Regions from separate parts of the Micromonospora sp. NPDC049374 genome, predicted to be linked through region 1. Evidence: predicted binding sites of a transcription regulator. Region 1 holds the regulator's gene; the other holds the start of a gene.
What was found. Region 1 encodes HrcA, which represses chaperone genes, less so after heat shock. Its sites were predicted from a motif close to GGTTNGCACNCTCNNNNNGAGNGTGCNAACC; they were not measured.

Region 1 (3,404 bases):
GGTGCCCCGGCCGACGGCGGTCACCACGGCGGTGGCCGTGCCGCCCCGCCCGTCGGCGAGCAGCACCTGTTCGCCGGCGCGCAGCCGTTGCACGGTGGCGGCGTGGTGGCCCTCGGGGCCGTCCAGCACCATCGAGGCGGCGGTCGGCAGCGACTCGACCAGGAACAGCGGGGCGGACACGTCAGGCGTGGCCGTTGAAGGCGTCGCGCATCCGGGAGAAGAACCCGCCCTGCTTGGTCAGCTCGGCGACCTCCTCGCCGCGGGTCTTGGCGAAGTCGCGCAGCATCCGTTCCTGGTCGGCGTCGAGCTTGGTCGGAGTGCGCACGTCGAGGTGGACGTAGAGGTCGCCCCGGCCGGCGCCGCGCAGGTGCGGTACGCCTCGGGCCCGCAGCCGCAGGGTGCTGCCCGGCTGGGTACCCGGCTTGACGTCGACGGGTTCCTCGCTGTCGAGCGCCTTGATGGTCAGCCGGGTGCCGAGCGCGGCGGCGGTCATCGGCACGGTGACCCGGCAGTGCAGGTCGTCGCCCTTGCGGGAGAAGACGTCGTGCGGCCGTTCGTGGATCTCCACGTAGAGGTCCCCGGCGGTGCCGCCGCCCGGGCCGACCTCGCCCTGCTGGGCGAGGCGGATGCGCATGCCGTCCTCCACCCCGGCAGGGATCTTGACGGTCAGCGAACGACGGGTGCGTACCCGGCCGTCACCGGCGCAGGTCGGGCAGGGGCTCGGGATGGTGGTGCCGTAGCCCTGGCAGACCGTGCACGGCCGGGCGGAGACCACCTGCCCGAGGAAGGTGCGCTGCACCGACTGCACCTCGCCCCGGCCACCGCACGCCTCGCAGGTGGCCAGGTGGGTGCCGGCGGCGGTGCCGGCACCGGAGCAGGTGGTGCAGAGCACGGCGGTGTCGACGGTGATCGGCGCCTCGACGCCGAAGGCGGTCTCCTGGAGGTCCAGTTCCAGGCGCAGGATGGCGTCGGCGCCGGGGCGGGTACGCGGACGCGGGCCTCGCCCGGCGCCGGTGGCACCACCGAAGAACGCGTCCATGATGTCCTGGAAGCCGACGAAGGGGCCTGCCCCGCCGGGGCCACCCGGACCGCCGGGCCCGCCTCCGCCGGGTGCCAGCGGATCCCCGCCGAGGTCGACGATCTGCCGTTTCCGATCGTCCGAGAGGACCTCGTACGCGGCGTTGATGTCCTTGAACTTCTCCTGTGCCTCCGGATCCGGATTCACGTCCGGATGGAACTGCCGCGCCAGCTTGCGGTAGGCGCGCTTGATCTCGTCATCGGAGGCACCCTTGCTCACGCCGAGAATGCCGTAGTAGTCCCTGGCCACTGCGTTCCGTGTCCTCGTGTTCGTCTCGAGTTACGCCGTTCGGCGGCGGCAGCCTGCCGTCGGCCCTGACTTGTCAGTTCTGGGCCAGCAGCTCGCCCACGTAGCGTGCCACGGCCCTCACCGTGGCGATGGTTCCGGGGTAGTCCATCCGGGTCGGTCCCAGCACGCCCATCCCCCCGACGATTGTCGCGCCCGGGCCGTATCCGGTGCTGACCACGGAAGCCGCCCGCAGGTTGTCGTACTCGTTCTCGTCGCCGATGCGCACCCGCAGTGTGCTCGGCTCCACCTCGCCGATGAGCTTGAGCAGCACGACCTCCTCCTCAAGTGCTTCAAGGATCGGACGCAACGAGCCCTGGAAGTCGAGCAGGCCGCCCCGGGCGAGGTTGGCGGTGCCGGCCAGAGCGAGCCGCTCCTCGTGCCGTTCGACGAGCGTCTCCAGCAGCACCGTGGACAGGGTGGTCATCGCCGGGCGCAGGTGCGGCACGCAGTCGTCGATGAGGGCCTGCACCAGCGGCGGGGTCTCCGACAGGCGGACGCCCACCAGTTTCTCGTTGACCAGCCGGCGCAGGTCCAGCACGTCGTCGGCGAGGACCGGCGCGGGCAGCTCGACGAGTCGCTGCTCGACCCGGCCGGTGTCGGCGATCATCACCAGCATCAGCCGGGTGGTGGAGATCGGCACCAGTTCCAGGTGACGCACCCGGGATCGGGCCAGGCTCGGGTACTGCACGACGGCGACCTGCCGGGTCAGCTGCGCCAGCAGCCGCACCGTGCGGTGCACCACGTCGTCGAGGTCGACGGCGCCGGCCAGGAAGCGCTCGATCGCCCGGCGCTCGGCCGGGCTGAGCGGCTTGACCCGGCTCAACCGGTCGACGAAGAGTCGGTAGCCACGGTCGGTGGGCACCCGCCCCGCGCTGGTGTGCGGCTGCCGGATGTAGCCCTCGTCCTCCAGCACGGCCATGTCGTTTCGGACCGTGGCCGGCGAGACACCGAGTTGGTGCCGCTCGACAAGCGACTTGCTGCCGACCGGCTCCTGGGTGGCGACGTAGTCCTCGACGATCGCCCGGAGCACGGCGAGCTTCCGGTCGTCCAGACCCATCCTTGCCACCTCCTGTCGCAGGTCAGCCCGCAGCGTCACGGCCACCAGAGGAACACTCTGGCACTCGACTGTAGCGAGTGCCAGTCTACGTCGGCGTCCCCGTCCACGCGATGATCAAGTCGGCACGCCCGTCATCGAACCGATCGGTGGGTTGACACTCGCCGGTGTCGCTCTGGTGCGCCGTTGCCGGTGGCACCTACCGTGACCCCCATGACTGAACCACCTCGTCCCCCGGACTCCGGCGACGAACCCACGACACCACTGTCCGGTTCGCCTGGCCAGGGCGGCTATCCCCCGCCCGGCGGCTATCCACCTCCCACCGGCGACCAACCGCCGCCGGCCGGCTACCCCCCACCCGGGGGCTACCCGCCGCCCGGCGGTTACCCGCCGCCGCCCGGGGCCCCCGGTGTCGGCTACCCGACCGGCGGTTACGGCGCTCCTGGCGGTGGCTACGCCAACAACGAGGACAAGACCTGGGTGCTGATCGCGCACTTCGGCGGCCCGCTCGGCGTGGTCGTCGGTGGCGGGCTCTTCGGCTGGGTGGCGCCGCTGATCGCCATGATGGTCCGCGGGCAGCAGTCCCCGGTCGCCCGGGCCCACTCGGTGGCCGCGCTGAACTTCCAGCTCACCTGGGCCATCGTCGGGGTGCTGAGCTGGGTGCTCGCCACCATCACCTGCGGCATCCTGTTCTTCGTACCGATCATCGTCGCGATCGTGCCGCTGATCTTCGGCATCATCGGCGGGGTCAAGGCCAACGAAGGGGTGCTCTACCAGTACCCGATGACGTACGCCTTCGTGAAGCGCTGACCGGCCGGCTTACCTGGTGACGGGGGTCAGGGCAGCAGGTCGCGAACCACGGCGTCGGCGAGCAACCGGCCGCGCAGGGTGAGCACGGCGCGGCCGGCGGCGTGGGCGGGCTCGGCGAGCAGCCCCTCGGCCAGCGCCCGCGCCGCGCCCGCCCGCCCGGCGTCGGTAAGCACG
Region 2 (3,404 bases), on a different contig from region 1:
GCCAGGGCGGCGCCTCCGCCGGGCACGGTGCCCTCCTCGACTGCGGCCTTGGTTGCGGCGATGGCGTCCTCGATGCGGTGCTTGCGCTCCTTCATCTCGACCTCGGTGGCCGCGCCGACCTTGACCACCGCCACACCGCCGGAGAGCTTGGCCAGCCGCTCGGCGAGCTTCTCCCGGTCCCACTCGGAGTCCGAGGCCTCGATCTCCTTGCGGATCTGCGCGACCCGGTCGGCCACCTCGCTGGCCTGGCCACCACCCTCGACGACGGTGGTGTTCTCCTTGTCGACCACGATGCGCCGGGCGCTGCCCAGCACCTCCAGGCCGACCTGGTCGAGCTTGTAGCCGAGCTCCGGGGCGACCAGCTCGGCGCCGGTGAGGATCGCCATGTCCTGGAGCATCGCCTTGCGGCGGTCACCGAAGCCGGGCGCCTTGACCGCGCAGACCTTGATGGTCTTGCGAATGGCGTTTACCACCAGCGTGGACAGCGCCTGACCCTCGACGTCCTCGGCGATGATGAGCAGCGGCTTGTTGTTCTGGAGGACCTTCTCCAGCAGCGGCAGCAGCTCCTCGATCGCGGAGATCTTCTGCGTGGTGATCAGGACGTACGCGTCCTCCAGGACCGACTCCTGCGACTCCGCGTCGGTGACGAAGTTCGGCGAGATGAAGCCCTTGTCGAACTGGAGGCCCTCGGTGACGTCCAGCTCGGTGTGCAGCGCGGAGCCTTCCTCGACGGTGATCACACCGTCACGGCCGACCTTCTCCATCGCCTCGGCGATCAGCTCGCCGATGGTCGCGTCCTGCGCGGAGATCGTCGCGACGTGCGCGACCGACTTCTTGTCGGAGACCTCGACGGCCTTGCCGAGCAGCGCCTCGGAGACCTTGGTGGCGGCGGCGTCGATGCCCCGCTTGAGGCCGGCCGGGTTGGCGCCCGCGGTGACGTTGCGCAGACCCTCGCGGACCATGGCCTGGGCGAGCACGGTCGCGGTGGTGGTCCCGTCGCCGGCGACGTCGTTGGTCTTGGTCGCCACCTCCTTGACCAGCTGCGCGCCGAGGTTCTCGTACGGGTTGGTGAGCTCGATCTCCTTGGCGATGGTCACACCATCGTTGGTGATCGTCGGCGCACCGAATTTCTTGTCGAGGACGACGTTGCGCCCGCGCGGCCCGAGGGTGACCTTGACCGCGTTAGCGAGCGCGTTGACACCGTGCTCCAGCAGGTGCCGGGCGTCGTCCGAGAAGCTCAGGATCTTCGCCATCTATGTCCCTTCGAAAGCGACGTTGCCCCGGCCCGGCGAGCCGGACCGGGGCAACGACACTGATCGGTTGCTTACTTCTCGATGACCGCGAGGACGTCGCGGGCGGAGAGCACCAGGTACTCCTCGCCGGCGTACTTGACCTCGGTGCCGCCGTACTTCGAGTAGAGAACGGTGTCGCCGACGGAGACGTCGATCGGCACGCGGTTGCCCTTGTCGTCGATCCGGCCCGGGCCGACAGCGAGGACGGTGCCCTCCTGCGGCTTCTCCTTGGCGGTGTCGGGGATCACGATGCCCGAGGCGGTGGTGGTCTCGGCCTCGTTCGCCTGGACCACGATGCGGTCCTCGAGCGGCTTGATCGCAACCTTGGTCGCGGTAGTCACGGGCATACCCTCCTGGGGTACTTGGTTTCGTTGCCGATCGGCATGCCGACCAGCGTCAATCTGCCACATGCCACCGGGCGGGGCCGTCGTCGCGGGTGCCGGTCCGCCTGGCGTTCAACCCCCGGACACCAGGGCCCGAAGGTTGGCACCCTCAGGGTGAGAGTGCTAATCGCAGGTTATTCCTCGGCTAGCACTCCGTCAAGGAGAGTGCCAATCCGCCACCCCCGTGTCGCCACGCTCGCGCACCCGCACCGCCACTCTTTCCGCAGTCTTCCGTCGCCGTTTGCCAGGGTTGACCGCAACACGCCGACAGTGGCTTCCCGCCGAGCGCGCCGACCCTTACTCTCCGGCGCGACCACGTCACGGAGGGCAGGCAGATGGCGGACATACCAACCCTGGGATTCCTGCGCGACCAGTTGCGCCGGGCCCGCAAGGTACGCGGGCTCAGCCAGGAGGAGCTGAGCAAAATGATCAACTATTCCCCGTCGGCGGTGAGCGCGATGGAGATCGGTCCGAACCAGCTCAGCGCCGACTACCTGGCCCGGTTCGACAAGGTGCTGGAGACCGGTGGCCTCTTCGTCGGGATGCTGGAGCTGATCCGGCTGCACGCCGAGCCGGACTGGTTCCGGCCGTGGGGCGAGATCGAACGCGAGGCGGTCGCGCTGCGCTGGTACGACCCGGCCGTGGTGCCGGGCCTGCTCCAGACCGAGGCGTACGCCCGGGCGATGCTCCGGGCCGGCCCACCGCTTACCGACGAGCAGATCGAGAAGCGGGTGCTGGCCCGGATGGCCCGGCAGGAGGTGCTCGCCCGCGAGGAGCCGCCGCAGCTCGTCGCGGTGCTCGACGAGCAGGTGCTGCGCCGGCAGGTGGGCGAGCGCGCGACGATGCGCGAGCAGTTGGAGCACCTGCGCAGCCTCACCGACCGCCCGCACGTCCAGGTGCGGATCATCCCGGCCGAGACCCCGTGGTACGGCGGGCTTGCTGGCCCCTTCGTGCTGGCCCGGCTCGCCGACGGCACCGAGCTGGCGCACCTGGACAACCAGCTCCGGGGGCACACAGTGGACAGCCCGAACGACCTTGCCAGCCTCGGGCGACGTTGGGAGACTGTGGCCGGTGAGGCGCTGCCGCGCCGGCAGTCCGCCCGCCTGATCGAGGAAGTGGCGAAGTCATGGACCTGACCCGTGCCGCCTGGCGCAAGTCCTCCCGCAGCAACCAGAACGGCGGCGCCTGCGTCGAGGTCGCCGACAACCTGCCCGGCGTGGTCGCCGTACGCGACAGCAAGGACCCGGCCGGCCCGGCGCTCGCCTTCACCCCCGCCGCCTGGCGCGCCTTCGTCGCCACCCACGCCCCCACCCGCTAGACCCGGCCCCGACGCGGCGTCCGCCCGCGCCGCGCGCCCGCCCACCGCCTCCCGGCCCGACTCGGCTCGGCTCGGCTCGCGCAGCTCGGCTCGGCTCGGCTCGGCCCGACTCGGCTCGCTCAGCTCAGCTCGGCCCGGCCAGGCCCGGCCAGGCCCGGCCCAAGCCGGCCCGGCCCAAGCCGGCCCGGGCTGCCGAGTTGCCCGACCTCGCCCCGCGGGTGTGCGCGCGGGTTGCGGCATGACGCGGCCTCCCGCCGAGCTGACACCCCAAGATGCCGCAACCCGCGTCCGCCAGCCGCACGTGACACGCCGGACTGCGGCCAGGCCAAACGGCCTCCGGGCCGGACCGAAATCCCGAGATGCCGCAAGTCGCGCCCTGCCGCCGACGTGACAGCCCAAGATGCCGCAACC

Region 2: groES (co-chaperone GroES) is a predicted target of HrcA. The motif match lies at 1,774-1,804, and genes of this name have one in related genera.

The regions. Positions count from the first base shown of each region.
Region 1 covers NZ_JBFAQH010000021.1:29,193-32,596, forward strand. Annotated here, with positions in the region: gene AB0J93_RS26855 (16S rRNA (uracil(1498)-N(3))-methyltransferase) at 1-180, opposite strand, end outside; gene dnaJ (molecular chaperone DnaJ) at 182-1,327, opposite strand; gene hrcA (heat-inducible transcriptional repressor HrcA) at 1,401-2,423, opposite strand; gene AB0J93_RS26870 (DUF4870 domain-containing protein) at 2,634-3,230, shown strand; gene hemW (radical SAM family heme chaperone HemW) at 3,257-3,404, opposite strand, start outside.
Region 2 covers NZ_JBFAQH010000032.1:14,407-17,810, forward strand. Annotated here, with positions in the region: gene groL (chaperonin GroEL) at 1-1,253, opposite strand, end outside; gene groES (co-chaperone GroES) at 1,325-1,639, opposite strand; gene AB0J93_RS29735 (helix-turn-helix transcriptional regulator) at 2,011-2,811, shown strand; gene AB0J93_RS29740 (DUF397 domain-containing protein) at 2,802-2,993, shown strand.